Undibacterium parvum: one gene and its partners. The main gene of each other region encodes a partner of the protein of the gene in region 2 in a complex. Links are inferred from orthologs where the notes say so. Each region holds a gene or a part of one and is shown on either strand. Other genes may lie near its edges. The genes, in order: secG, secY and secA.

Region 1 (9,765 bases), 1.0 Mb from region 2 along the record:
ATCAACAACAAACCAGCATTGACGTTGGCCAAAACTGTTTCTGGACCAAATGGTATGACTGCCCAAGCTGCCAATGCCGGCATGATAGTCATAATCGGTGCTAACACGAACAAAACCTTGTTCGCCTTGGCTGGAATGATGATTTCTTTTAACAGCAGTTTTAAGGCATCCGCGATAGGCTGCAACAAGCCGGCCGGACCAACCCGATTGGGCCCTAAGCGTATATGCATCCAACCTATCATCTTGCGTTCCCACAAAGTCAGATAGGCAACACAGCCCATCACTGGCAAGGTGATGCAGATAATTTTAGTTAAGGTCCAGACTAAGGGCCACAAGCCTCCGAAAAGATTGAGACCGAAGGATTGGATAGTGGGCAAAAAGTTCATACTGCACGCTCCACGCTAATAGCACCAAACATTCCGCCCAAAGCTTGGGTCGCAACAACTCCCGCAGCAAGCCTAAGCACATTGTCTGGCAAGGCCTTATCTAGCGCAGCTGGCAATATGGCGACCGCATCGCCTTGCACTAGCTTCACGAAATCGCCGGCTGTTATTCCCAATTTAGCAAATTCAACACTGCTTAGCCATACATTGCCAGTCTTCGCGTCAGTGGTTCTCTGCAAAGACTCAGACCTTCTAACAATCGCATCTGTGCTGTAAATAGGCACATCAGAAACACGTTCCAGCCCGACTGGTGTATTCGACAGTGATGGTGCAATCGAAGAGAAATTATTCAACTTAGCTGAAAGATCCTTCACATCCTTACCCAACACCTCATCGCGTATCGCTTCTGAAGTTTCGAATTCGAAGCCATCCAAGCCAAGCAAATTACCTAAAACCCGCAACACTTTCCATGCCGGACGAGTGTCACCTAAAGGCTTCACGACACCATGAAAACTCTGTGCGCGGCCTTCACAATTGATGAAAGTCCCCGAAGTCTCAGTAAATGGCGACACCGGCAATAAGACATCAGCATAATCAGATGCGTGCTTAAATGCAGACAAGACGATCACCATCTCAGCCTGATTCAGAGCCAGTTTTGCCTGATGAGGATTTGCGCTATCGAACTCAGGCTCGGTGTTAAGCAAGACATAGGCTTTTTTCGGAGTACTAAAGAGTGAGCCCACATTGGCAACTGGCTTAGCATTTACCAAATAAGCGCCGACCGTATTCGCCGCTTCAGTCAGATAACCAAATCCTGCGCCGGAATTCTGTGCAATCCATTGGGCTAGAGCGTGAATTTTTGCAGCGTCGCTGTATTGTGCCGCGGCGTTACCGATAAATACGCCACTAGCAGCGGCTTCCGCACCAGCCAGCAAGCTTTGCGCAATTGCTTCAGCTGCGGATGAAACCTGTATAGACTCAAATCCTACTGGTTTTGCGATTTCTTTTTTGTTGGCAATTGCAACCGCGATTTCAGCCAAGAAAGCTAACCATGCAGATGGCGCTAAGATCGCTTTATTCGCAACTGGTATCAATAGATCGTCATCAGTGGCATGCAAAATACTCAGCTTTGCACCCATTTTGACAGCCTGACGCAAACGTGCCGCCAACAAAGGATGATCCTTGCGCAGGAAAGACCCGATCACAAACACGTTTTTCAGATGTCCGAAATCATTAATCGACATCCCCAACCAAGGCTTAATCTCAGCGCTGATAGAAAAATCGGCTTGACGCAAACGGAAATCTATATTTTCAGAACCTAAGCCACGCGTAATTTTTTGCGACAAAAAAAGCTCTTCCAATGTTGAATTTGCTGTCGCCACAGTGGCGATAGCATCCGCGCCATGCTCATGCTTAATATTACGCAAACCGTGCGCCACGTATTCAAGCGCTGTTTGCCAATCAGTTTCTTGCCATTGACCGCCCTGCTTAATCATAGGCTTGGTCAAACGCTCAGAGCTATTCAGGCCTTCGTAGGAGAACCTATCCTTGTCCGAAATCCAGCACTCATTGATCGCTTCATTTTCCAGAGGGACGACACGCATCACCTTATTGTTTTTTACCTGCACCGTCAGATTAGAACCCAGTCCATCGTGCGCGCTAATCGATTTGCGGCGAGACAATTCCCAGGTACGTGCAGAAAAACGGAAAGGCTTAGAGGTCAATGCGCCAACTGGGCACAGATCTATCATATTGCCCGACAACTCGGAATCAACGGTTTTACCAACAAAGGAAGTAATTTCCGCGTGCTCACCGCGACCAAGCATGCCTAATTCCATCACGCCAGCGATTTCCTGTCCGAAACGAACACAACGTGTGCAATGTATGCAGCGCGTCATTTCTTCCATGGAAATCAAAGGACCAACGTTCTTATGAAAAACCACGCGTTTTTCTTCTTGATAGCGTGAGCTCGTGCCGCCATAACCAACGGCAAGATCTTGCAACTGACACTCGCCGCCTTGATCGCAAACAGGGCAATCTAAAGGATGATTGATCAGCAAGAACTCCATCACGCCTTTTTGAGCAGTGATCGCCTTATCGCTATTGGAGCGAACGATCATACCTTGCGTCACAGGCGTGGCGCAGGCTGGCAATGGCTTAGGTGCTTTTTCAACCTCGACCAGACACATACGGCAATTTGCCGCAATAGATAATTTTTTGTGATAACAAAAATGAGGAATGTAAGTGCCAAGTTTATTGGCAGCATCCATTACCATGCTGCCCGCGGGCACTTCAACTTTTTTGCCGTCTATTTCGATTTCAACCATGGTTTACTCTGGGTGCGCTAAGCGAATAAAAATTCAAGCTGGCTTACATGTAAGTAGGAACCAAGCAATGCTTATGCTCGATGTGATATTCAAACTCTTCTCGGAAGTTCTTGATAAAGGCGCGAACCGGCATCGCAGCAGCATCACCAAGTGCGCAAATAGTGCGCCCCTGAATGTTGTCGGCGATAGAGTTCAGCATATCCAAATCATCAGGACGTCCTTGACCGTGCTCTATGCGATGCACCATGCGATACAACCAACCGGTACCTTCACGGCATGGTGTACATTGACCGCAAGATTCTTCAAAATAGAAGTAAGACAAACGCAGTAAAGACTTGACCATGCAACGGGTCTCATCCATCACAATCACGGCACCAGAACCGAGCATAGACCCGGCTTTGGCGATGGAATCATAATCCATGTCGGTTGCCATCATCACGTCAGCCGTCAACACTGGCATAGAGGAGCCGCCAGGAATAACCGCCTTCAGCTTTTTACCGTCGCGCATACCGCCAGCCAATTCCAACAAGGTGGCAAACGGCGTCCCCATAGGAACTTCATAATTACCCGGCTTGGCGACGTCGCCCGACATAGAGAAAATTTTAGTACCTCCGTTGTTTGGCTTACCCAGGGCGGCATATTTCTCACCCCCCATAGCCAGTACAAACGGCACGGCCGCAAAAGTTTCGGTGTTATTAATCGTCGTCGGCTTACCATACATGCCGAAACTGGCAGGAAAAGGAGGCTTAAAGCGCGGCTGTCCTTTTTTACCTTCTAAGGACTCCAACAATGCAGTTTCCTCACCGCAGATATAGGCGCCATAACCGTGGAAGGCATGCAACTGGAACGAGAATTCTGAACCATGAATTTTGTCGCCCAACATACCGGCAGCACGCGCTTCCTCAATCGCTTCTTCGAATCTATCGTAGTCAGCAAAAATTTCACCGTGTATATAGTTGTAGCCGACGGTGATTCCCATCGCGTAAGCACCGATGGCCATACCCTCGATCAGGGCATGCGGGTTATAACGAATGATATCTCTATCTTTAAAAGTACCTGGTTCGCCTTCATCCGTATTGCAGACCAAATATTTTTGACCAGGAAATTGACGCGGCATAAAACTCCACTTCAAGCCCGTAGGAAAACCTGCACCGCCGCGTCCGCGTAAAGAGGAAGCCTTCAACTCAGCAATCACTTGCTCAGGCGTGATTTTCTCGTCAAGTATGCGCTTGAGTGACTGATAGCCACCGCGTGCGACATAATCTTGCAAATGCCAATTTTTGCCATCAAGTCCAGCCAAAATCAGCGGCTTGATATGGCGATTGTGCAGACTCGTCATTATTTACCCGCCTCTTTCAATTCAGTGACCAAAGCATCGATTTTGTCATGCGACATCAAACTGCACATACGCTTATTATTTACCAACATTACAGGCGCATCACCGCAAGCGCCCATACATTCACCTTCAACCAAGGTAAACAAACCATCGGCGCTCGTTTCTTTGTATGCGAGACCTAATTTAGTTCTTAAATGATGCGCGGCACGCTCACCGCCAGACAAGGCGCAAGGCAAATTAGTGCATACGGAAATTTTATATTTCCCAACCGGCTTGGTGTTGTACATATTGTAAAACGTAGCAACTTCCTGCACCGCCACTGCTGGCATACCGATGTAATCCGCAACCACCTGCATCACTTCAGGTGACAACCAACTAGTTTCGTCTTGCGCAATTGCTAGCGCAGCCATCACGGCCGACTGTCTTTGATCGGCCGGAAATTTCGCCAATTCACGATCAATTTTTTTAAATGCTTGCTCTGATAAGACCATCGCTTTTTGCCTCAAATATCAACACGCGATTTGCATGTGATCATTTCTATCATCGATCAATTTCGCCAAACACAATATCTTGCGTACCAATGATGGTTACTGCATCCGCAATCATGTGCCCACTAGCCATTTCATTTAAACCTTGCAGATGCGCAAATCCTGGAGCACGAATTTTCAAACGGTAAGGCTTATTGGCGCCATCCGATACCATGTAGATACCAAACTCGCCTTTTGGATGCTCAACTGCCGCATACGCCTCACCTGCTGGCACATGAAAACCTTCTGAAAACAATTTGAAGTGATGGATCAATTCTTCCATATTCGACTTCATATTCACACGTGCTGGTGGCGCTACTTTAAGATTATTACTGATCACCGGACCGGCATTATTACGCAGCCACTCTACGCATTGCTTAATAATCCGATTCGACTGACGCATTTCTTCTACGCGCACCAAGTAGCGATCATAACTATCACCATTGACACCAACAGGGATATCAAAGTCCAGCAAGTCATACACTTCGTAAGGCTGCTTCTTACGCAAATCCCACTCAACACCAGAACCGCGCAACATCGCACCGGTAAAGCCCATGGCCTTGGCTCGCTCAGGCGAGACCACACCGATACCAACCAGTCGCTGCTTCCAAATACGATTATCCGTCAACAAGGTCTCGTATTCATCGACATAGGTCGGGAAACGGTTAGTGAAATCCTCAATGAAATCGAGCAAGGAACCTTGGCGATTTTCATTCAGCAAACGCATCGCCTTGTCGTTTTTCAACAGCGAAGCCTTATGCTTAGGCATTTCATTTGGCAGATCGCGATACACGCCACCCGGACGGTAATAGGCCGCATGCATACGAGCACCAGAAACCGCCTCATAACAATCCATCAAATCTTCACGCTCACGAAAAGCGTACAACATCACCGCCATCGCGCCGACGTCAAGTGAGTGGGCACCTATCCACAGCAAATGATTCAAGATACGGGTGATCTCGTCGAACATGACGCGTATGTACTGCGCACGCAAAGGCACTTCGAGACCCAACATCTTCTCGATTGCCATCACGTAGGCATGCTCATTACTCATCATGGAAACGTAATCAAGCCTGTCCATATACGGAACAGACTGCAAATATGTTTTTTGTTCTGCGAGTTTTTCGGTGGCACGATGCAATAAGCCGATATGCGGATCAGCGCGCTGTATCACCTCACCATCGAGCTCCAACACCAGACGCAATACACCATGGGCAGCAGGATGCTGCGGACCAAAGTTTAAGGTGTAATTTTTAATTTCAGCCATTAATTTTCCTTAACCCTTCATACCGTAATGCTCTTCACGAATCACACGCGGAGTATTCTCACGCGGCTCTATCGTCACCGGCTGATAGATAACTCTTTTTTGATCCGCGTCATAACGCATCTCAACATAACCAGAGACAGGGAAATCTTTACGGAAGGGATGACCGATAAAGCCATAATCAGTCAAAATACGACGCAAGTCATTATGTCCGTCAAACAAGATACCAAACAAATCAAAGGCTTCGCGCTCGTACCAATCAGCAGAACTCCAGACCTCAACCAATGAAGGCAGCAAGGGCATGTCATCATCAGCCGCAAACACCCTTACTCGTAGGCGCCAGTTATTCCTCAGAGACAGCAAATGCGAAACAGCAGCAAAACGCGCACCATCCCAAGCACCGTCAGCGTAAGTAGAATAATCCACGCCACACAAGTCAAGTAACTGTTCAAAGGCAGTGCTTGCGTCATCGCGCAAATCTATCATCGCCTGTAAATAATCAGCAGGAGCCAGAACCACGGTCAACTCACCAAAAGCGCTAAACGACTGGAGCAGTCTAGCGCCCAAGACATTTTTTACTGCCGCTTCAAGATTTTCAAATTTTGTAGTCATAGTATGAACTGCCTTTAATTAAGCCACTGAAGCACAAAATTTCACAGAAATTCGCAACATCAGCGCGCGATCGTATTCGTACGCTTAATTTTATTTTGCAACTGAATAACCCCGTAGATCAAAGCTTCAGCGGTCGGCGGACAACCCGGCACATAAATATCAACCGGGACAATGCGATCACAACCACGCACTACGGAATAAGAATAATGATAGTAACCACCACCATTGGCGCACGAACCCATGGAAATGACCCAACGCGGCTCCGCCATCTGATCGTACACCTTGCGTAAGGCTGGCGCCATTTTATTACACAAAGTACCAGCAACGATCATCACGTCAGACTGTCGCGGCGAAGGGCGAAACACCACACCAAAGCGATCCAAGTCATAACGTGAACAACCCGCGTGCATCATCTCTACCGCACAACAAGCCAGACCAAAGCTCATCGGCCACATAGACCCAGTGCGCGTCCAGTTAATCAGCTTATCGGCCGTCGTAGTGACGAAGCCTTCGTTGAGTACGCCTTCAATTGCCATAATCTATCACTCCCAATCCAGGGCGCCCTTTTTCCAGATATACCAAAAGCCCACCGCAAACTCAACAATAAAACCGAGCATGACCAAATACCCCATAAAACCAAGGTCACGCATTGCCACAGCCCACGGAAAGAAGAATGCCGTCTCCAAATCGAACAATATGAACAAAATAGCGACAAGATAGTAACGCACGTCAAATTTCATGCGCGCATCTTCAAACGCCTCAAAGCCACATTCATAGGGAGATGTTTTTTGACTGTCGGGTTTAAAAGGTGCTAGAACGCGACCCAAAACTTGCGGAACCACACCTACCGCAATGCCGACCAAAATAAAGAGAAGAACAGGGAAATAATTTTCGAGATTCACGATAGGTTCCCCGTATTTAAATGTCAGATTGAATAATTCGCATTATGATAACCGCAAATTTCAGAGCAGCATCACTTAGGAAGAATTCCTTGATCGAACTCAAGAGAAAAACTTAAGAAAAACTATTGGTGCCGACGACGAGACTCGAACTCGTACAGCTTTCGCCACTACCCCCTCAAGATAGCGTGTCTACCAATTTCACCACGTCGGCACAAGCGCTGCATTCTACTCTCTTCAGCCCAATTGTTCAACGCACAATTGCGGAAATTCAATCATTTTTACAGCGCAACACTAAAAAAATTTAAAATATTTTTTAAAATTTCTAATTATTTAGGAATTTGATTCGATTGCCCCGCTGCACTCGCTGGAACTGCAGTTACTGCAGCAGCAGAAGCGGCGGCAGGCGCAGTTTTTACCGAAGACAAATTATCCATAACACCGACAGAACTAGTGCGATGACCACCAATAAAAGTCAAAGCCAGGGTCGCACCAAAGAAAATCGCAGCGGCGATACCTGTAGACTTAGAAAGAAAGTTCGAAGAACCGGTCGCACCAAACAGACTGCCCGAAGCGCCAGAGCCAAAAGAGGCTCCCATATCCGCGCCCTTGCCGTGTTGCAGCAAGACCAAACCAATGATAGTCAACGCTGACAGAACCTGCACAACCACGACCAAAGTATAAAAATTTTGCATTCAAAACACCCAGTTAAATTAATTACCACATTAAAAACAACAACTACCAAAACATTCTTTACACGGCATTAATGATCGCAAGAAAGTCAACAGACTTCAGCGCAGCACCACCAATTAGACCACCATCAATATCCACCATCGCCAGCAACTCGCGCGCATTCTCTGGCTTCATACTTCCGCCATACAAAATCTGAACTTTCTGAGCCACCTCGTCCGAGCGCACCGCCAACTGAGCACGCAATACCGCATGCACATCCTGCGCCATTTGTGGCGTCGCGGTTTTACCGGTGCCAATTGCCCACACAGGCTCGTAGGCGACGACGATTTTAGCCAAGGCCGCATCATCCAACACATTAAGCACCGCCTGCAATTGCGCGCTCACGACAGCCTCGGTCTGACCCAACTCACGCTGCTCCAAAGTTTCACCGACGCAAACGATAGGCAAAATACCTGCAGCCAAGGCACGCAAGGTTTTTTGTGCCACCAACTCATTCGACTCATGATGATAGGCACGGCGCTCAGAGTGACCGAGAATCACATACTTACAAGCAAAATCATTGAGCATAGTCGCTGAAATTTCACCGGTGTAAGCACCTGCGGCATGCATAGACACATCCTGCGCACCCCAACTGATGCCACTACCCGCCAGCGACTCGGCGCACTGCGCCAAATACACAGCAGGAGCACACACCAATACATCACAAGACTGCCCCGCCATACCAGCCTTAAGCTCAGCGAGCAAGGCACTATTGGCAGCGAGGCTGCCATTCATTTTCCAATTACCAGCTATTAGTGTACGGCGCATAGCATTCTAAAATTTTATTAACCCTCTATTGTATCGTGAGCGCGGCGCAGGGGTCAAATTGAGCAGACCAGTTTCAAAACATTTCCATCGTCACAACAGGCCAAACAGCGCCAGTAAAACTCCGCAGAACGTGCAGGAAGCCAATATACTCCCCCTAGGTATTTTTCAATCACGCAATAAAGACGCGGGAAAACACTATGATTTACAATAAAAAGTAGGGAGTATATAAAACTTCTAGAAAAATCAGCGCAAATCTATCGCAAATCAAATTTGCAACATTATTTTACCGACATGCTGGCTACTCTCCATCAGACGATGCGCCTGCGCCGCCTGCTCCAAGGCAAAAACCTGGTAAATCACCGGCTTAATCGACTTAGCCTCCAGCAAGGGCCAGACCCGCACCAGCAATTGGCGCGCAATTGCAGCCTTAAAAGCAATAGAACGCGGCCTTAAAGTGGAACCAGTAATAGTTAAACGCCGCCGCAACACTTGCCCCATATCCAGCTCGGCACGGGCCCCACCCAGCAGCGCAATAATCGCCAGACGCCCATCATCGGCCAGACAATTGATTTCACGCGGCAAGTAGTCGCCCGCCACCATATCCAGGATTACATCCACCCCAACCCCAGCAGTCAGGGATTTAACGACCTCAGCAAAGTCCTCGTTGCGGTAATTAATCCCACGCTCTGCCCCCAAGCTCTCGGTAATACGGCATTTCTCATCCGTGCCAGCTGTGGCAAACACCCTATGACCAAGCACAGCCGCGATTTGTATTGCCGCTACCCCTATCCCTGAAGTGCCGCCCTGCACTAACAAGCTCTCGGCGCCCGACAATCTGGACAGGTCAAACAGATTGCTCCAGACGGTAAAATAATTTTCTGGCAAAGAGGCCGCCTCCAGCGCAGTCAATCCAGCCG
Region 2 (9,776 bases):
TCGAAGCTGCGCAAGCAATTAAAGACAAAAAACCAATTAAAACTTGGTCGCGCCGTTCGACAATTATGCCAGATTTCATTGGTTTGACCATTGCGGTTCATAACGGTAAGCAACACGTACCAGTTTATGTTTCCGAAAACATGGTTGGTCATAAACTTGGCGAATTCGCGTTGACTCGTACTTTCAAGGGTCACGCTGCCGATAAGAAGGCTAAGAGATAGGTGCTATGATGGAAACTAAAGCAATTCTACGCGGTGTGCGTCTGTCCGAGCAAAAAGGTCGGTTAGTCGCTGATCTGATTCGCGGTAAAAAAGTAGATCAGGCATTGAATATTTTAGCATTCAGCCCTAAAAAAGGTGCAACGATCATCAAGAAGGTTTTGGAGTCTGCAATTGCAAACGCCGAACACAATGATGGTGCGGACATCGATGAGTTGAAAGTAAAAGTTATTTATGTCGAAAAGGGCACGATTTTGAAGCGTTTTACAGCGCGTGCAAAAGGTCGTGGCGATCGTATCTCTAAACAATCCTGTCACATCTACGTGACTGTCGGTAACTAAGGAGTCACGATGGGACAGAAGATACATCCAACCGGTTTTCGTCTTGCGGTAACGCGTAACTGGTCTTCACGTTGGTATGCTGGCAATGGTAATTTTGCTACTATGCTGCTTGAGGATTTGCGTGTTCGCGAATATCTGAAGAAGAAACTGAAGAACGCATCTGTAGGTCGTATTACTATTGAGCGTCCGGCAAAAAATGCTCGCATTACTATTTATAGCTCCCGTCCAGGTGTTGTAATTGGTAAAAAAGGCGAAGATATTGAACTGTTGAAAACAGAGCTCGCCAAAATCATGGGCGTTCCTGTGCATGTCAATATCGAAGAAATTCGTAAACCAGAAATCGACGCTCAGCTAATCGCTGATTCTATTTCCCAGCAACTCGAAAAACGTATCATGTTCCGTCGCGCAATGAAGCGCGCGATGCAAAATGCGATGCGTTTGGGTGCTAAGGGCATTAAGATCATGTCTAGTGGTCGTTTGAATGGTATCGAGATCGCACGTAAAGAATGGTATCGTGAAGGCCGCGTGCCTCTGCATACATTGCGTGCTGATATTGATTACGGTTTCAGCGAAGCATCGACAACCTACGGTATTATTGGCGTCAAAGTTTGGGTTTATAAGGGTGATCGTTTGCCAAATGGCGACGCTCCAGTTATTGAATCCACTCCAGAAGATGACAAAAAACGTCGTGGTCCTCGTCGTGATGATGGTAAGCCTAGCAGCCGTCCTCGTGCCAAGCGTCCTGAAGGTCAAACTCCAGCTGGTGTGGCAGCTCCTGCGGCAAAGCGTGTTCACGCTAAACCGGCAGGCGTTGCGACAGCTCCAGCTGAGAAAGCAGGAGAATAATCATGCTGCAACCAGCACGCAGAAAGTACCGTAAAGAGCAAAAAGGCCGTAACAAGGGCATCTCGCATGACCGTGGTACTGCTGTTTCTTTCGGTGAATTTGGATTGAAGGCAATTGGTCGCGGTCGTATTACTGCGCGTCAAATTGAAGCTGCGCGTCGCGCTATGACACGCCACATTAAACGTGGTGGTCGTATCTGGATTCGTATTTTCCCAGATAAGCCAATCTCGCAAAAACCTGCTGAAGTTCGTATGGGTAATGGTAAGGGTAATCCTGAGTACTACGTTGCCGAGATTCAGCCTGGTAAAATGCTGTATGAAATGGATGGCGTCGATGAGACGCTGGCGCGCGAAGCGTTTCGCTTGGCCGCAGCTAAACTGCCGTTATTGACTACGTTCGTCGTGCGTCAAGTCGGCCAATAAGGGAGTTGTAAATGAAAGTATCTGAACTCCAAGGCAAGGATCCAGCAGCTTTGACAAAAGAGCTGAATGACTTGTTGAAGGCTCAATTTAGTCTGCGTATGCAAATCGCTACTCAGCAACTGAATAATACTTCACAGTTGAAAAAAGTGCGTCGTGACATCGCACGTGTAAAAACCGTCATGAATCAGAAGGATGCCAAATAATGAACGATCAAGTAAAAGTCGCACTGAAGCGCACATTGATTGGCAAGGTTGCGTCTGACAAGATGAACAAGACCGTAACAGTGGTCGTTGAGCGTCATGTTAAACATCCTTTGTACGGCAAAATTATCATGCGTTCGGCGAAATACCATGCGCACGATGAAGAAAACCAGGCAAAGATTGGCGACACAGTTGAGATTCAAGAAGGTCGTCCAATTTCCAAGACTAAAGCTTGGACTGTGACACGTGTGGTTCAAGTTGCACAGGTTGTATAAATTTATTGCACAATTAGTTTTTTGATGTAATAATGATGGGCTGTTATTTACAAACTTTGTAAATAACAGCCTAAATGTCTTTTGCAGCACAATCTAGTGTTGTGGAAGTGGTTAAAAATCGTCCACCTAATCAGTAGGCTCGTGCATTGTTGGTTGTGAATTCCGACAACAAGTGAGTTGGCTGGCGGGACCAAAACTGACTGCAGATTTGCTTTGTGCGAGTTGTGCGGATTAAGTTGGGAAAGAGAACATTATGATTCAAACAGAAAGCCGGCTAGAAGTAGCTGACAATACTGGTGCACGCGAAGTTTTGTGTATTAAAGTATTGGGCGGCTCTAAGCGTCGTTATGCAGGTATTGGTGATGTTATCAAAGTCACTGTTAAATCTGCTGCGCCTCGCGGTCGCGTAAAAAAGGGTGAAATTTACAATGCTGTTGTTGTAAGAACTGCTAAGGGTGTTCGTCGTCAAGATGGTTCCCTGGTTAAGTTTGATGGCAATGCTGCAGTGTTGTTGAATGCAAAACTCGAGCCAATCGGAACACGTATTTTCGGCCCAGTAACGCGTGAATTGCGTACTGAGCGTTTTATGAAAATCGTTTCGCTAGCTCCTGAAGTACTGTAAGGAGTCCAGATGAATAAGATTCGTAAAAACGACGAAGTCATCGTCTTGACGGGTAAAGACAAAGGTAAGCGCGGTCAAGTGCAGCAATGCGTTGATGCAAATTACGTTGTTGTTGCAGGTGTTAATGTTGCTAAAAAAGCGACTAAGCCTAACCCAATGACTGGTGCAGTTGGTGGCATTGTTGATAAAGTAATGCCAATACATGTGTCAAATGTTGCATTGTTTAATGCTGCATCTGGTAAAGCAGACCGTGTTGGCTTTAAGGTTGTGGATGGTAGTAAAGTCCGCGTCTATAAGTCAACTGGCGAAGTTGTGAAGGCATAAAGTCATGGCCCGTCTACAAGCATTTTATAAAGAAAAAGTCGTTGGTGACTTGACAGAGAAATTCTCTTACAAGTGTCCAATGGAAGTGCCTCGTCTTCTGAAGATTACCCTGAATATGGGTTTGTCTGAAGCGATTGCCGACAAAAAAATCATCGAGCACGCAGTTGGTGACTTGACGAAAATTGCTGGTCAAAAACCAGTTGTCACCAAAGCGCGTAAAGCGATTGCTGGCTTCAAAATTCGTGAAGGTTATCCGATTGGTTGTATGGTGACTTTGCGTGGCGCTCAGATGTATGAATTCCTGGATCGTTTCGTTACAGTGGCATTGCCACGTGTTCGTGATTTCCGTGGTGTGTCTGGTCGTGCGTTTGACGGTCGTGGTAATTACAATATCGGTATCAAGGAACAAATTATCTTCCCTGAAATCGAGTACGACAAGATCGACGTGTTGCGTGGTATGAATATCAGTATTACTACGACAGCAAAGACCGACGAAGAAGCAAAAGCGCTTCTCGCCGCATTTAAATTTCCGTTCAGAAACTGAGGTCGCCATGGCAAAATTGGCACTGATTAATCGTGAGCAAAAGCGTGCAGATCTAGTGAAGAAATTCGCTGGCAAACGCGCCGAATTGAAGGCCATCATTGATGACCAATCAAAGACTGAAGAGGAGCGTTACTTAGCTCGTCTGAAGTTGCAGGCATTGCCACGTAACTCTAATCCGACACGTCAGCGCAATCGTTGCGCATTGACAGGTCGTCCACGTGGCACATTCCGTAAGTTTGGTTTGGGCCGTATTAAACTCCGTGAATTCGCCATGCGTGGTGAGATTCCGGGTATGACTAAAGCCAGCTGGTAATAGGAGAATATCAATGAGTATGAGCGATCCTATCGCCGATATGCTGACACGCATCCGTAACGCGCAAGTAGTTCACAAAACTGCCGTTGCAATGCCGTCCTCTAAGGTGAAAATTGCAATAGCAGTTGTACTGAAGGACGAAGGCTACATTGAGGATTTCGCAGTGGTTGACGCCGCTGGTAAGTCCGAATTGAAAATCGGTTTGAAGTATTATGCAGGACGTCCTGTTATAGAGCGTTTGGAGCGTGTTTCACGCCCAGGTCTTCGTATTTACAAAGGTAAAGACGAGATTCCAAGTGTTATGAACGGTTTGGGCGTGGCCATTGTGTCCACACCAAAAGGCGTTATGACTGACCGCAAAGCGCGCGCAACCGGTGTCGGTGGCGAAGTAATTTGCTACGTCGCCTAAGGAGTGCAAGATGTCACGAGTAGGTAAAATGCCAATCGCGGTGCCAGCAGGTGCAGAAATTGCAATCTCGGCAGCGCAGATTACAGTAAAAGGCCCAATGGGCGTTCTGACACAAAGCCTGAATGGCTTGGTAGCAGTCGCTAACGATAATGGTACTCTTAACTTTTCCCCGGCTGATGATAGTCGCGAAGCCAATGCTATGACCGGCACCTTGCGTGCTTTGGTTAATAACATGGTGATCGGCGTCACAAAAGGCTACGAAAAGAAATTGAACTTGGTCGGCGTTGGATATAAAGCACAAGCACAAGGCGATAAATTGAATTTGTCGCTAGGCTTCTCGCACCCATGCGTTCACCAGATGCCAGAAGGCATTACGGTTGTAACGGCAACACCTACTGAAATTCTGATCAAAGGAATTAATAAGCAGGTTGTTGGTCAAGTGGCTGCTGAAGTCCGTGCATACCGCAAACCGGAGCCTTATAAAGGCAAAGGCGTTCGATATTCGGACGAAGTGGTTGTGATTAAAGAAACCAAGAAGAAGTAATAGGGGTTGACGATGGATAAGAAACAATCACGTCTGCGCCGCGCGACTCAAACCCGTGCCAAGATCGCAGAACTCAAGGTGACTCGCCTGGCAGTGCATCGTACGAATCAGCACATCTATGCAAGCATTATTGATTCTGATGCCAAAGTTTTGGCTTCAGCATCTACGCTAGAGGCAGAAGTTCGTGCTGAATTGGCAGCAGCGTCAGGTAATGGCGGCAACGCTACTGCCGCTACACTGGTCGGCAAGCGTGTTGCAGAGAAGGCGTTGAAAGCAGGGATTACCGAAGTCGCGTTTGATCGCTCCGGTTTCCGTTACCATGGTCGCGTCAAGGCGTTAGCGGAAGCTGCGCGTGAAGCTGGCCTGAAGTTCTAAGGAAAATTCATCATGGCAAAAATGCAATCGAAAATGGCAGCCGACAAGCCGGATGATGGCATGCGCGAAAAAATGATCGCGATCAACCGTGTAACCAAAGTGGTTAAGGGTGGTCGTATCATGGGCTTCGCAGCATTAACTGTCGTTGGTGACGGTGATGGCCGTATCGGTATGGGTAAAGGGAAGTCGAAAGAAGTTCCTGTAGCTGTACAAAAAGCGATGGAAGAAGCGCGTCGCAAGATGATTAAAGTTACTCTCAAAAACGGCACTTTGCAGCACGCTGTTACTGGTCAGCATGGCGCATCTAAAGTGATGATCATGCCTGCCAAAGAGGGTACTGGCGTTATTGCGGGCGGTCCAATGCGCGCAATTTTTGAAGTTTTAGGCGTAGTGAATGTCGTTGCTAAATCCAACGGCTCTACTAATCCTTATAACATGGTTCGTGCGACTCTGGATGGTTTGTCCAAGATGAGTACGCCATCAGAGATTGCTGCTAAACGTGGCAAATCGCTAGAAGAAATTCTGGGCTAAGGTGAGCGAAATGACAAAGACAGTAAAAGTAACTTTGGTCAAAGGTTTGATCGGGACTCGTGAGTCTCATCGCGCCACCGTTCGCGGTTTGGGTTTGCGTCGTATTAATTCGGTTTCCGAATTGGAAGACACTCCATCCGTACGCGGCATGATCAATAAAGTCTCGTATCTTGTGAAGGTTGTATCGTAAGCCGCAAGGCTTGCGATCGGAGCAAATTATGGAATTGAATACAATTCAACCTGCTGATGGCGCAAAACACTACAAACGTCGTGTTGGTCGCGGTATCGGTTCTGGTTTAGGTAAGACATCGGGCCGTGGTCATAAAGGTCAGAAGTCACGTACAGGCGGTTTTCACAAAGTTGGTTTCGAAGGCGGTCAAATGCCTTTGCAACGTCGCTTGCCTAAGCGTGGTTTTAAATCTTTGGCTACGCCTTACAAGGCTGAAGTTCGTTTGACGGATTTGGAAAATCTTCCAGTTACTGAGATCGATATTCTTGCATTAAAACAAGCGGGCGTAGTGTCGCAATTGGCGCGTGTAGTGCGCGTTATCTTGTCAGGCTCTATCACGAAAAAGGTAACTTTGAACGGTTTGATCGCCTCTAAGGGCGCTAAAGCTGCAATCGAAGCTGCTGGCGGTACAGTGACTGAAGTAGTTATTGCACCAGTGGTTAAGAAATTACCTGCTAAAGCAGTTGCTTGATTCAGTCGAAACAGGAGCAATAATTGGCAACTTCTCCACAACAGACTAAGAGTGCAGCAAATGGATTTCCTTGGGGAAGACTTTGGTTTTTGTTGGCTGCATTAGTTGTTTACCGCATTGGTGCGCATATACCAGTTCCTGGTATTGATCCATCAGCACTAGAGGAATTGTTTAAGCAGAACCAAGGTGGTATTTTGGGTATGTTTAACATGTTCTCTGGTGGGGCATTACAGCGTTTTACAGTTTTTGCTCTAGGTATCATGCCGTATATTTCGGCATCAATTATTATGCAATTGATGTCGATTGTTTCTCCTCAGTTAGAGGCGCTTAAAAAAGAAGGCGAATCTGGCCGTAGAAAAATCACTCAATATACGCGTTATGGTACTTTGTTGTTGGCAACACTGCAGGCGTATTTCATCGCGTTTGGGTTGGAATCTCAGCCTGGCTTGGTGATTGATGCTGGTATGGCGTTTCGCTTTACGACGGTCGTTACTTTGTTAACCGGAACCATGTTTTTGATGTGGTTAGGCGAGCAGATTACTGAACGTGGTTTGGGAAATGGTATATCTATCATTATCTTTGCTGGTATTGCTGCTGGTTTGCCGAATGGATTAGCAAGTTTGTTCGAGTTGGTTCGCACTGGTTCGATGGCACCATTTACAGCGTTGATAGTTTGCTTGATTGTCGCTGCTGTGACCTACGGAGTTGTTTTTGTCGAACGGGGACAGCGTAAGATATTGGTGAATTACGCTAAGCGCCAAGTGGGTAATAAAGTTTACGGTGGGCAAAGTAGTCATTTGCCGTTGAAGTTGAATATGGCTGGAGTAATTCCACCTATTTTCGCCTCTTCAATACTTCTGTTTCCGGCGACGATTATCAGTATGTTCACTAAGGGGGTTGAAAATTCGGATAGTCGAGTAATCAGTTTCCTTAAGGATCTTGCTGCGTCGATGGGGCCAGGGGAGCCGATTCATGCCCTCTTGTATGCTGGCGCAATTATTTTCTTTTGTTTCTTTTACACAGCTCTTGTGTTTAATAGCAAAGAAACAGCCGATAACCTAAAGAAGAGCGGAGCATTCGTGCCGGGTATTCGTCCAGGTGATCAAACGGCGCGTTATATCGATAAGATTTTAATGCGCTTGACACTGGTAGGTGCGTTGTATATTACGGTGGTGTGTTTGGTGCCTGAATTCATGATGTCATATTGGAAAGTTCCATTTTATTTTGGTGGTACTTCACTTTTGATTATCGTTGTAGTGACGATGGACTTCATGGCTCAAGTGCAAAATTATGTAATGTCACAGCAATACGAATCGCTTCTTCGTAAAGCAAATTTCAAGGGCGGAATTCCTTCGCGGTAATCGCCCAGAGGAACAGCAGATCGAATGGCAAAAGACGACGTTATACAGATGCAGGGCGAGATTCTAGAGAATCTTCCGAATGCAACATTTCGAGTTAAGTTGGAAAATGGGCATGTTGTGCTTGGCCATATTTCTGGGAAGATGCGAATGAATTATATTCGTATCCTTCCTGGTGATAAGGTGACAGTAGAATTGACGCCTTATGATTTGAGCCGGGCACGCATTGTGTTCCGAACCAAGTAAATTTAAATGAACTAGAAGGAAAGAGGGCAAAAATGAAAGTTCTCGCATCAGTTAAGCGGATCTGCCGCAATTGCAAGATCATCAAGCGCAAGGGTGTTGTTCGTGTTATATGCACAGAACCACGCCATAAGCAGCGCCAAGGTTAATTAACGTTATTTATCGAGGATAACGAATGGCACGTATAGCAGGGGTTAATATCCCAAATCATCAGCATACCGTAATCGGCTTAACAGCTATCTATGGTATTGGTCGTCCACGCGCAGAGAAAATCTGCCAAGCAACCGGTGTTTTAACGAATAAAAAAGTTAAAGATCTGGATGATAGCGAATTAGAAAGACTTCGCGACGGAATTGCAAAATTCATCGTCGAAGGTGATCTACGTCGTGAAATCTCGATGAACATCAAGCGTTTGATGGACTTAGGTTGCTACCGCGGCCTCCGTCATCGTAAGGGTTTGCCTTGCCGTGGTCAACGTACACGTACGAATGCTCGTACGCGTAAGGGTCCGCGTAAAGCAGCGCAATCATTGAAGAAATAATCCAGCACTGCTGGGTTTAAGGAAACAATTATGGCAAAAGCACAAAATAACGCAAACGCAGCCCGCGCTCGTAAAAAAGTTAAAAAGAATGTCGCTGAAGGTATCGCACACGTTCACGCTTCTTTTAACAATACCATCATCACGATCACTGATCGTCAAGGCAATGCTTTGTCTTGGGCAACTGCTGGTGGCGCTGGTTTTAAAGGTTCGCGTAAGTCGACACCGTTTGCAGCTCAGGTTGCAGCGGAAGCTGCAGGTAAAGTTGCAGTTGAATGCGGTATCAAAAATCTGGAAGTTCGCATCAAGGGTCCAGGCCCAGGACGTGAATCTTCGGTTCGCGCTTTGAACAACTTGGGTATTAAAATATCCTTGATTCAAGACGTTACTCCAGTTCCACATAACGGCTGCCGCCCTCCAAAGCGTCGTCGTATCTAAAACAGTAGCGAAAGCTGCTGGTGTTCTGGTAGATTTAGCGTTAGAATACAGCCCGCCAATTCAATTGGTGGGTTTTCTGTTTTTTCGCAGAATTTAGTAGTTTTTGTAAGACCACCGTCTGTTCGATTGCAGATCAGACTAGCGCAGCAGGATGATGTTCCTGCTTGCGTCATTAATAAAAGGAAAATATCGTGGCACGTTATATTGGACCAAAAGCAAAATTATCCCGTCGCGAAGGCACGGATCTGTTTCTGAAAAGCGCACGTCGTTCTTTAGATTCTAAATGTAAATTAGATGTAAAACCTGGTCAACACGGTGCTAAGTCTGGCGCCCGTACTTCTGACTACGGTAATCAATTACGTGAAAAGCAAAAAGTTAAGCGTATGTACGGTATCTTGGAGCGTCAGTTCCGCCGTTATTTCGCAGAAGCTGATCGTCAAAAAGGCAATACTGGCGAAACTCTGTTGAAATTGCTGGAATCCCGTTTGGATAACGTCGCATATCGTATGGGCTTCGGTTCCACACGTGCAGAAG
Region 3 (10,194 bases), 1.5 Mb from region 2 along the record:
GCAAGGCATCATACATGCATACCTGATTCCGGCCCTTTTCCTTGGCTTTATACATCGCAATATCGGCATTTTTGGCCAAAGTGACATCACTCTCGCCATGCTCAGGATAAATCGCAATGCCTATGCTGACACTGAGCGTAAGGACATGCCCGCCCGCCACCGCAAAGGATTCAGCCAGCGCACACCGGATTTTCTCAGCAACCCGCAGCGCATCGTAATCGGTCTCTATCAGCGGCAGCAGGATCACAAACTCATCACCGCCGATGCGCGCCACCGTATCGGACTCTCGCACACAAAGCTGCATTCTTTCGGCCGCGGCTCGCAACAAAATGTCGCCAACGTGATGACCCAGTTGATCATTGATCGGTTTAAATTTATCCAAATCGAGATACATCAAAGCCAGACGCGCTTTATCGCGCTTGGCCTGCGCGATGGCTTGCTGCAGGCGATCTCGAAACATGGCGCGATTCGGTAGACCGGACAACTCATCGTATTGCGCTAGATAGCGAAACCTCGCTTCACTCTCCCGCAGGTCACGTGTCATAGCGCGCGCCAGCGTCAGCGCACGCTCGCGTCCAGAAACCAATTGCCATGTCATCAATGCCAGCAATATGCTCAATACGCTACCGCCGAAGGCGATCAGGGTCGACTGATCGCGTCCCAAGTGGCTAGCAAATCCTGGCAGAGGATGCATCACAACGGCCCAGGTATGACCGCCACTGACGATATATTCAGTCAACTGCAATGGTGTTGGATGCATCGCTTGGGACGGTGCAGAGTCGTACATCAAGTTATCGGCGCGAACATCAACACCATCATAAATTTGCAGATGAATCAGGGGCGGGGTTTCGCCATACAAAGTAGCGAGTACCGCATTGACTTTATATTCTGCAAACACCCAGCCATCAAGATTGGCCCTGCGTTGAGCGATCGTTTCCAGTGGGCGGTCTTTTTTATAAACTGGTAAATACATCATAAAGCAGCTTTGTGGGTTGGCATGACCAGACATCGCCGATTCAAGTTTGCCCGAGACCGCCATCACTCCGCTATCTCTGGCGCGTTCCATCGCAGCCTGCAAGGTCGAATCAAGCGACATATCAAGTCCTAACATACGCGCACTCTCCTCTGTGCCAGGTTCGATACGCTGCACCAGCGCATAACTGGGCCGCAGTCCTTCAGGGTGAATATGGAAATCCTTAGCCACTTCAAGCTGCGCAGTTTGTATAAAACTATTCTCCTGTTGCGCCGTGACCTGCCACACCACGCCCAGCGCCTCCATGCTGGAAAAATTCGCGCCTAACTGCAAATTTTTCACATATTCAGAAAAATCATTCTGCGGCACAGCGATGGATGTCGCAAATAGACTCTGCACGCCATGCATTAGCTGTTCGTAGCTCACCAGGCGCTGTTCGATGCGCGCACTGAAATCTCGCACATGAAAATCGAGTGCCGCCCTTAGCTCGTGATTTGCATTGGCTTTTTCATGCTGCCATAGCAGTGCCGTCACACTCAAAGCGCATGTTAAAACGATGATAACCAGACGCTGTCGCAACAACCAATTCACGTTAATCCTTAAAAGTGGTGATCGCATCGGCCAATTCAGGCTTCATGTATTTTCTGAAAATCTTGGCGACACTGCCATCCCTGCGCATGCTTTGCACCAGGGCTCGCCATTTTTCTTGCTCCAGCGCTGAAAGCGATTTTTTCGACATAATCAGCCCATGCGGAACCGCCGCATCTTCAGTATCAATGATCACACTCTGTTCACGTAGCGCTGTATTTTCTATCTGCGGATAATCGAAGGGCTCGATGATCATTGCCTGGATTTGCCCGCTCTGAAATATTTTAAAGAGAGGGTCGAAGCCGGTCGCGTAGACTACGCGATTTTCTGGGCGCAACTGATCGATGAGCAGGTTGGCATTATTGCTGTACCAAAAAGAGCGGATCGCGCCTAGTTTCAAATCCGGATTTTTTTTAAATTCGGTTAGAGTCTTCAACTTCAGACCATCCCTTAACAACAGATAATATTTATTTGAAAAATACCAGGCAAATCCGGCATAACGTTCGCGCTCAGCATTGCTGATGCCAGACAAACTAAAATCGAGGGCACCAGATTCGATTAACTGCCAAATTCGAGCTCTAGGCAAGACACTGACACTGAGCTTGCAACCGCTACGACGCATCAACTCATCAGAAAAATCTTTGTCTATGCCTGCGCCTGTCTGGCTAGAACACAATAAGCCATGCTCATGCAAAGCCAAGGTAAATGTACGAGAACAATCAGGACCATCGGCTGCGGCAACAACACTGGAAGCAAGAGCAATTGCCATAGAAATCACATAGAGTGCAACGCGCATAGTGATCCTCGACTCATAGTCATTAGTAAAAAAACGTCGGACGTTTGTACAAAATAGCACACACATTTTTTCTTTGCACTTATTCACGGCGAGGTAGTTAAATAATCACGCGGATATAGCAAAGAAGCTTTATTTTTCAATATCAAAAATACGAAATCGACTCAACACCGCCCACATTCGACGCTTTTTTTCTGCCTATTTAACAACAAAAATTAGAGTCAGGGAATAAAAAAGGGGCAGAAAATTCCGCCCCTTTCTGTATTAATTTACAAACTATTCCTAGGCCAATTTACCATGGCATTGCTTGTATTTTTTACCGCTACCGCAAGGACAGGCATCGTTGCGTCCGACTTTAAAGCCATGATCGACTTGAGGCTGATTCGCACTGTGCTCAGGATTTGCAGTCGGTGCCAACATTTCTTCCGGTGTCGCATTCGCATCGAAGTCTGCATGTTGATAATGCACATTTTCGATTTGCGCTGCGGCCATTTGCTGCTCGGCTGCTTCGATTTCTTCACGCGATTGTATGCGCACCGTGACCACGGTCTTGACCACTTCGTTCTTGATCAAATCTAGCATCTGCGCAAATAATTCAAAAGCTTCGCGTTTGTATTCCTGCTTAGGATTTTTCTGGGCGTAGCCGCGCAGATGTATGCCCTGACGCAAGTGATCCAAAGCTGCCAGATGTTCACGCCAATGGCTATCGATACTCTGCAACATGACGCTGCGCTCGAAGCCGGCGAACGCATCCTTACCGACGATAGTCAGCTTAGACTCATAAGCAGCATTGGCGGCAGCCTGGACCCGTTCCAGAATATCTTCGTCGCTCAGATTTGGTTCAGCCGCAAGCATTTTTGCGATAGGCAGATCGAGTGACCATTCGGCCGCCAGCGTGGCTTCCAAAGCGGCGACATTCCATTGCTCTTCTACTGATTCTTCAGGCACGTAAGTACGCACTACTTCTTCAAACATACCGCTACGCAGAGAAGTAATCATCTCAGACATATCGTGCGCTTCGAGTAATTCGTTACGTTGCTGGTAGATGACTTTACGCTGATCATTGGCGACGTCATCGTATTCCAGCAATTGCTTACGAATATCGAAGTTACGCGCTTCCACTTTGCGTTGCGCCGACTCAATCGAGCGACTCACAATACCGGCTTCGATAGGCTCGCCTTCCGGCATTTTCAATCTATCCATGATGGCACGCACGCGGTCACCGGCGAAGATACGCAACAAGGCATCATCGAGCGACAGATAAAAACGAGAAGATCCAGGATCACCTTGGCGACTAGAACGGCCACGCAATTGATTATCAACGCGACGTGATTCGTGGCGTTCAGTACCGATGATATGCAGACCACCAGCGCTGACTACATGCTCGTGCAAAGATTTCCACTCATCGCGCAATTTTTGCGACTGAGTTTGCTTGTCGGCATCCGACAATTTGCTATCGGCTTCTATCAATTGCACCTGCTTGGCGACGTTACCACCGAGCACAATATCGGTACCACGACCGGCCATATTGGTAGCGATGGTAATGCCCTTAGGACGACCCGCCTGCGCAATAATTTCCGCTTCGCGCGCATGCTGTTTCGCATTAAGGACGTTATGCGGGAGTTTGGCTTTAGTCAAAATCTCCGACAACATCTCAGAGTTTTCGATCGAGGTGGTTCCCACCAAAACTGGCTGACCGCGCTCATAACAATCTTTAATATCGACCAACATCGCATTGTATTTTTCTTGCGCTGTCTTATACACCTGATCTTGTCTATCTTTACGCTGCGAAGGACGATTCGGTGGGATCACCACAGTTTCCAGACCGTAGATTTCCTGGAATTCGTAGGCTTCGGTATCAGCCGTTCCTGTCATGCCTGACAAGCGCACATACATACGGAAATAATTTTGGAAAGTGATCGAGGCTAAAGTTTGATTCTCGTTCTGAATCTTTACGCCTTCTTTCGCTTCCACCGCCTGATGCAGACCATCCGACCAACGACGCCCTGTCATCATACGACCAGTAAATTCATCGACGATCACGATTTCATCGTTCAGCACCACATAGTGCTGATCTTTAAAATACAGAGCATGCGCGCGCAAGGCTGCATACAAATGATGGATCAAAGAGATATTTGCGGCATCATACAAAGATGCGCCTTCTGGCAACAAGCCCATTTGCGTCAGCAGACGCTCGGCATGCTCATGGCCATCTTCAGTCAACAAGACTTGATGTGCTTTTTCGTCTTTGGTGTAGTCGCCCGCCACCTCGATATGACCTTTACCATCGGGAGTTTCCTCACCGATCTGTAACGTCAGCATCTTCGGTACTTCATTAATTTTGTAGTACAGCTCGGTATGACTCTCGGCCTGACCAGAAATGATCAAAGGTGTGCGTGCCTCATCGATCAGAATGGAATCGACTTCATCGACCACGGCGAAGTTAAGTGCGCGTTGCACTCTGTCTTTGGCTTCATACACCATGTTATCGCGCAGATAATCGAAACCGAATTCATTATTGGTGCCGTAAGTAATATCGGCGGCATATGCAGCTTGCTTGGCGTCGTGCTCCAACTGCGAGAGGTTGATACCGGTTGTGAGCCCTAACCAGCCGTACAAAGTACCCATCCACTCGGCATCGCGCTGCGCCAGATAATCATTGACGGTGACCACGTGCACGCCTTTACCAGACAAGGCATTGAGGTAAGTCGGCAAGGTGGCCATCAAGGTTTTACCTTCGCCTGTGCCCATCTCCGCGATTTTGCCAAAATGCAAAACCATACCGCCTATCAATTGCACGTCAAAATGGCGCATTTTCAAGACGCGTTTACTGGCCTCACGACACACCGCAAACGCTTCAGGTAAGATCGCGTCTAGAGTTTCTCCCTTGGCGATACGCTCTTTAAATTCGCCTGTCTTTGCTTGCAACTGCTCATCCGACAAGGCTTCCAGCGTGGGTTCCAGGGCGTTGATATCACGCACCGTTTTTTGGTATTGTTTCAAGAGCCGTTGATTACGGCTGCCGAATATCTTGGTCAGGAATGACATGCTATGAATGAGTAAGTAGATTCTTGAAAAAAGCTGCCAGCAAACTTAACTTGGCAGCAACATAGACTAACTCGCGATTTTACCACGGAGCCAGCCATTAACCAGAAAATGCCTGGTCAGGCCCACGCAACTAAGTAAAATTGGTGACAAAAAAGGGAATATCAATAGGCGCAACAGAAAATTCTTACTCACTCGCCCCGCAATGGCAGCAAATCGGCAGAGCAAGCTATTTTTGGTTCAGCGCCGCCATGCTGGCTTGATTGATACCCGCATTGAGAAATTTATGTGGATTTTGCGGCACGCCTTTGACATGCACCTCAAAGTGTAAATGCGCGCCGGTAGAGCGTCCGGTCGAGCCTATATCGGCGATATGCTGGCCGCGTTTGACGATGTCACCGACTTTGACGTAAATTTTAGAAGCATGTGCGTAGCGCGTCATGATTTCACCACCATGATCGATTTCCAGCATATTGCCAAATTGTGGATGAAACTCTGCGGCAATGATGACGCCGCCAGCGGCTGCAATTATCGGCGTGCCGGTAGGACTAGAAAAATCTATGCCTTCGTGAAAAGCACTGCGACCTGAGAATGGATCTAAGCGCCAGCCGAAACCCGAAGCGTTATAACTGACATTGACAGGCTGTATGGTTGGCAATAGTTTGGATTGCAACTTAAAACCCATCAGCTTGGTCTCGACCACACTCATAAAATCTGAGCGATGTTCAAGGTCACTAGCCATGGCATCTAAGGCGACTTGAAACTGCGAGAGACTTAATTCTTTGGGGGGCAACAAGGTCGAAGTTTCGGCACCACCACGTCCGGGCGCGTCTTTAAAATTAAACTCTTCCGGCTTTACGCCGGCCAAACCCTGAACTCGTTCGCCCAAGGCATCCAGGCGGATTAATTGCGCTTGCATCTCCCCCAACTTAATTGCCATCGCTGCTAGGTTTTCTTTTAGATAGCGATCTTTGGCATTCGGATCATTGCTTGGTAAGCTAGCCAGATTGGCAGGCACCAAGTTTTTCAGCAGAGGCAGATCGCTACTTGCCAAGCGTAGTATCAGAGCTGCCATGACGGCGGAGCACAACATCGTGAGAGTTAAAAAGCCCAGGACGGACAATAGAATATGGGTAGAACTGAGAGTAATCGACTTCGCTTGCGTGAAGCGGGAATGCATGAAAATGATTTGCATTAGTGAGCGTCCCTATGACAGGTAAACCGGCAGCTGTGGTAAGGTGCTATCCATGCAATCATTAACGCCACCTCCATTTAAACTCAATATCAAACGCGGTAGAAAATTACCCGATGCCAGCGGTATCGCCAACTATTTAGCCCGCAATGACAAAATTTCGCCTTTACTACCAAGTATCAAGCGCAATGCCTCATTGCAGAAAGAATGTGCCGCCATACTGCCGGGCGTATTTGATAGTTGTGAAGTACTGCAACTGGCCGATGAGCAATTAAGTTTGGCCGCTCCGAATGCCTCACTGGCAAGCAAGTTGAAACAAACTTTGCCTAAATTGCTCGCACAATTGCAGTTGCGCGGTTGGCAGATTAACGCAATACGGATCAAAGTACAAGTTAGGAAAACCATAGAAAAACCTAGCCCAGTGAAGCAACTAGTTTTCACTAGCAGTGCGATTAACGCTTTTGACGCACTGGAACATAGTTTAGACGACACCCCCCAAAATGCCGAACTGAGGGCGGCATTACATAGATTAGTACAGCGCAACCAAGTCTAGAAATATCCGCTGCGGCTAAATACAATCAAGATAGCGCCCACTCACGACGCTCTTGCTCGGCATACGACGCTGGCGCCAGTGTCTCCTGGTCAAAGGTCACGATTTCATAGGCATCAGGCTGCGCCAGCAAGGCGCGCAATAACTGATTATTCAGTCCATGACCGGATTTATGCGCACTATAACTTGCCAATAAGGGATGCCCGATCAGGTACAAATCACCGATAGCATCGAGAATTTTATGCCGCACAAACTCGTCATCAAAGCGCAGTCCATCGGCGTTTAAGATACGAAATTCATCCATCACGATAGCATTTTCCATAGATCCGCCGCGCGCCAATCCTATGCCGCGCAACATCTCTACATCCTGCATGAAGCCGAAGGTGCGGGCTCTAGCCACGTCCTTGACGTAGGACACTTTAGAGAAATCCACCTCGGCGGTCTGAGTCGTACCATCCACCGCGGGATGGTTAAACTCTATGAAAAAATGTAACTTATACCCATCAAAAGGCTCCAACCTCGCCCATTTTTCGGATTTGCCACTACCCTCACGTATTTCTACCGGCTTTAAAACGCGTATGAATTTTTTCGCTGCGTTTTGCTCTTGCATTTCCGCTTGCTGCAGCAGATACACGAAAGAAGATGCTGATCCATCCATGATAGGGATTTCTTCAGCACTGACATCGACATATAAATTATCGATGCCCAAGCCAGCACAAGCAGACAACAGATGTTCAACGGTAGACACTTTCGCACCTTGATTGGTCAAGGTCGATGCCATGCGAGTATCCCCGACGTTCAAGGCTTGCGCTTCAAATACCACGGGCGGGTTTAAATCAATACGGGTAAACACGATGCCAGTATCGATAGGCGCTGGACGCAGTATCAAATCCACCTTAGTACCGGAGTGAACTCCCACACCTATGGTTTTGACCTGTTTTTTGATTGTTCTTTGTTTTAACATCTGAGTATTATATCTGCTTGCCAAAATCGATACCCGTAAGTAGCTTGCGACTAGCAATTAAAAGCTGGCATCAAAAATAAAAAAGCGCACAAATTTGTGCGCTTTTTTACGAGGAAAAAAATTAGGACAATTGCGCCAGCATCGTTTCTGCATTCGATACTTCGAAATTTCCGCCTTCTTCAATATTCAATTGCTTCACTACGCCATCAACTGCGAGTAAAGAATAACGCTGGGAACGCGTGCCCATACCGAATTTACTAAAATCAGCATCCAAACCCAAAGCCTTACTGAATGCGCCATTACCGTCGGCCATCATACGCACGATGCCAGTCGCTTTCAGATCACGCCCCCATGCGCCCATCACAAACGCATCATTGACCGAGATACACCAGATTTCATCGACGCCCTTGGCTTTCAAAGCCGCAGCGTGTTCCACATAACCTGGTACATGTTTAGCCGAGCAAGTTGGTGTATAGGCGCCTGGCAAACCAAAAATTGCGATGGTCTTACCTTTGCTCAGATCGGCTACGCTAAAAGTATTTGGTCCGAGTGAGCAACCCTCAGATTCGACTTCGATGAATTCGGCTAAACTGCCTTCGGGTAATTTTTCTGCGATCTTGATAGTCATATCTGGCTCCAGTAATAGATGAAAGTACACCGCCTCATAACAAACATCAACTTTGTGTATTGTTAAAAAACGGGCTGAGCGCAAGTATGCCTTAGTCTTAATTTTCTTGCAGAAAGCAAAACGCCAGCGATTGCCGGCGTTTTGCTTCGAGCTATTTTTCAACTATTTCAAACTACATCGCACGATATTTTGGCGAAGCAAGATCAATCAGCTTGTTTGCGTAAAAAAGCCGGAATATCATAAGTTTCCATTCCATTTTTTTCCAAAGCACGCACCTGATCAGAGGCTGATTCACGTCGCCATACCGCTGGCTTACTCAGGCTTTCGAAGCCGGCCGACGATGTCATCCCCATATTTGCTGTAGTGCTGGCGGTAGTCGCCATCATCATAGGCTCATTGTGAGTACCGGTACGCAGCATAGGTGTTTGCACCAGCTGAATATTTTTCTTGCCACGGCCCAAACCTGTTGCCACTACAGTGACGCGGATATCGTCACCCATGCTATCGTCATACGCAATCCCTTGGGCGATCGAGGCATCATCGGCAGCAAATGCACGTACCGCTGCCATGACTTCTTTGATCTCTTTACCCTTCAGACTACGACTAGCGGTAACGTTAACCAAGACACCACGCGCACCAGACAAATCGATACCGTCTAGCAGTGGAGAGGCCACTGCCTGCTCCGCTGCAATACGGGCGCGGTCTACGCCAGAAGCGGTTGCCGTTCCCATCATGGCCTTACCCTGCTCGCCCATAATCGTTTTCACGTCGTTAAAATCGACGTTGATATGGCCTGGTACATTGATGATTTCAGCGATACCCGCAACCGCATTATTGAGTACATTGTCGGCGTGTTGCAGCCACTCTATCATGCTGTCATCTTCGTAAATCTCTTCCAGCTTTTCATTGAGAATGATGATGAGAGAATCGACATGCTTGGACAGCGCTTCCAAACCTTCGTCAGCGATATCCATACATTTCTTACCTTCGTAAGAAAATGGCTTGGAAACCACCGCAACGGTCAATGCACCTAATTCCTTGGCGATCTGCGCAACGACAGGCGCAGCTCCGGTACCAGTTCCACCGCCCATACCTGCGGCGATAAAAACCATATGCGAACCTCGCAAGGCATCTTCAATTCGCGCGCGTGACTCTTCAGCCAACTGACGACCAACCTCAGGCTTCATCCCTGCGCCCAAACCAGTTTCACCGATTTGTATCACATTGTGTGCTTTGGATTGCGTCAGCGCCTGAGCGTCAGTATTGGCGCAAATGAACTCGACGCCAGAGACACCCTTGTTAATCATATGCTGTACTGCATTGCCACCGGCACCACCAACACCGACCACCTTGATTACGGTGCCTTGCGTAGCGTTATCGACCATATCGAACTCCATCATGCATCCTCCAAGTAGGCAGTTTTCAGTCGCTAGTCATCACCCTATGTCACGACTAGCGAAT

What was found.
Region 1: secY (region 2) and secG share a complex: the UniProt entries of both Escherichia coli proteins name them as parts of the sec protein translocase complex. The link is inferred for Undibacterium parvum from one-to-one orthologs.
Region 3: the proteins of secY (region 2) and secA are in contact, whole or in part, in a crystal structure (PDB 3DIN), measured with the Thermotoga maritima proteins. The link is inferred for Undibacterium parvum from one-to-one orthologs. Residues at the interface, in WP_004081795.1 of Thermotoga maritima: Glu108, Gly109, Glu110, Glu111, Ala236, Glu237, Arg238, Arg239, Ile240, Thr241, Ile242, Gln243, Tyr244, Ala245, Arg246, Arg247, Val248, Thr249, Gly250, Arg251, Arg252, Val253, Tyr254, Gly256, Ala257, Ser258, Thr259, Tyr260, Leu261, Pro262; in WP_004082002.1 of Thermotoga maritima: Glu261, Ala262, Arg263, Lys300, Ala301, Arg302, Thr303, Ile304, Ile305, Leu323, Tyr324, Asp325, Pro326, Val329, Ser330, Tyr333, Ile336, Lys340, Phe345, Val349, Glu363, Phe364, Tyr374, Ser375, Gly376, Gly377, Glu393, Ile395, Thr482, Ser483.

What each region holds. Positions count from the first base shown.
Region 1 is NZ_CP034464.1:370,190-379,954, forward strand. Bases 6,361-9,240 are described here. They hold secG (preprotein translocase subunit SecG), read right to left. Parts: upstream 8,044-9,240; coding sequence 7,678-8,043; downstream 6,361-7,677. Other genes in these bases: EJN92_RS01675 (NADH-quinone oxidoreductase subunit C), read right to left, coding at 6,361-6,449; EJN92_RS01680 (NuoB/complex I 20 kDa subunit family protein), read right to left, coding at 6,509-6,985; ndhC (NADH-quinone oxidoreductase subunit A), read right to left, coding at 6,992-7,351; tpiA (triose-phosphate isomerase), read right to left, coding at 8,102-8,848; EJN92_RS01705 (NAD(P)H-quinone oxidoreductase), read right to left, coding at 9,113-9,240. Also shown: NADH-quinone oxidoreductase subunit NuoH, read right to left, coding at 1-386; NADH-quinone oxidoreductase subunit NuoG, read right to left, coding at 383-2,710; NADH-quinone oxidoreductase subunit NuoF, read right to left, coding at 2,754-4,049; NADH-quinone oxidoreductase subunit NuoE, read right to left, coding at 4,049-4,537; EJN92_RS01670 (NADH-quinone oxidoreductase subunit D), read right to left, coding at 4,587-5,840; more of EJN92_RS01675, read right to left, coding at 5,850-6,360; more of EJN92_RS01705, read right to left, coding at 9,241-9,765. UniProt on the Escherichia coli protein: Subunit of the protein translocation channel SecYEG. Overexpression of some hybrid proteins has been thought to jam the protein secretion apparatus resulting in cell death; while this may be true it also results in FtsH-mediated degradation of SecY.
Region 2 is NZ_CP034464.1:1,383,365-1,393,140, reverse strand. The notes cover bases 5,896-8,857. They hold secY (preprotein translocase subunit SecY), read left to right. Parts: upstream 5,896-6,688; coding sequence 6,689-8,026; downstream 8,027-8,857. Other genes in these bases: rpsK (30S ribosomal protein S11), read left to right, coding at 8,838-8,857; rpsM (30S ribosomal protein S13), read left to right, coding at 8,442-8,807; rpmJ (50S ribosomal protein L36), read left to right, coding at 8,302-8,415; infA (translation initiation factor IF-1), read left to right, coding at 8,051-8,269; rplO (50S ribosomal protein L15), read left to right, coding at 6,183-6,665. In the rest of the region: rpsS (30S ribosomal protein S19), read left to right, coding at 1-221; rplV (50S ribosomal protein L22), read left to right, coding at 227-559; rpsC (30S ribosomal protein S3), read left to right, coding at 569-1,405; rplP (50S ribosomal protein L16), read left to right, coding at 1,408-1,827; rpmC (50S ribosomal protein L29), read left to right, coding at 1,839-2,030; rpsQ (30S ribosomal protein S17), read left to right, coding at 2,030-2,302; rplN (50S ribosomal protein L14), read left to right, coding at 2,556-2,924; rplX (50S ribosomal protein L24), read left to right, coding at 2,934-3,248; rplE (50S ribosomal protein L5), read left to right, coding at 3,253-3,792; rpsN (30S ribosomal protein S14), read left to right, coding at 3,800-4,105; rpsH (30S ribosomal protein S8), read left to right, coding at 4,119-4,514; rplF (50S ribosomal protein L6), read left to right, coding at 4,525-5,058; rplR (50S ribosomal protein L18), read left to right, coding at 5,071-5,433; more of rpsE, read left to right, coding at 5,446-5,895; more of rpsK, read left to right, coding at 8,858-9,242; rpsD (30S ribosomal protein S4), read left to right, coding at 9,434-9,776. UniProt on the Escherichia coli protein: The central subunit of the protein translocation channel SecYEG. Consists of two halves formed by TMs 1-5 and 6-10.
Region 3 is NZ_CP034464.1:2,927,846-2,938,039, reverse strand. Bases 2,437-5,745 are described here. They hold secA (preprotein translocase subunit SecA), read right to left. Parts: upstream 5,403-5,745; coding sequence 2,637-5,402; downstream 2,437-2,636. Other genes in these bases: EJN92_RS12820 (M23 family metallopeptidase), read right to left, coding at 5,629-5,745. Outside these bases: EJN92_RS12835 (CHASE domain-containing protein), read right to left, coding at 1-1,564; EJN92_RS12830 (substrate-binding periplasmic protein), read right to left, coding at 1,566-2,357; more of EJN92_RS12820, read right to left, coding at 5,746-6,594; EJN92_RS12815 (DciA family protein), read left to right, coding at 6,647-7,144; lpxC (UDP-3-O-acyl-N-acetylglucosamine deacetylase), read right to left, coding at 7,170-8,105; EJN92_RS12805 (peroxiredoxin), read right to left, coding at 8,227-8,733; cell division protein FtsZ, read right to left, coding at 8,937-10,130. UniProt on the Escherichia coli protein: Required for protein export, interacts with the SecYEG preprotein conducting channel.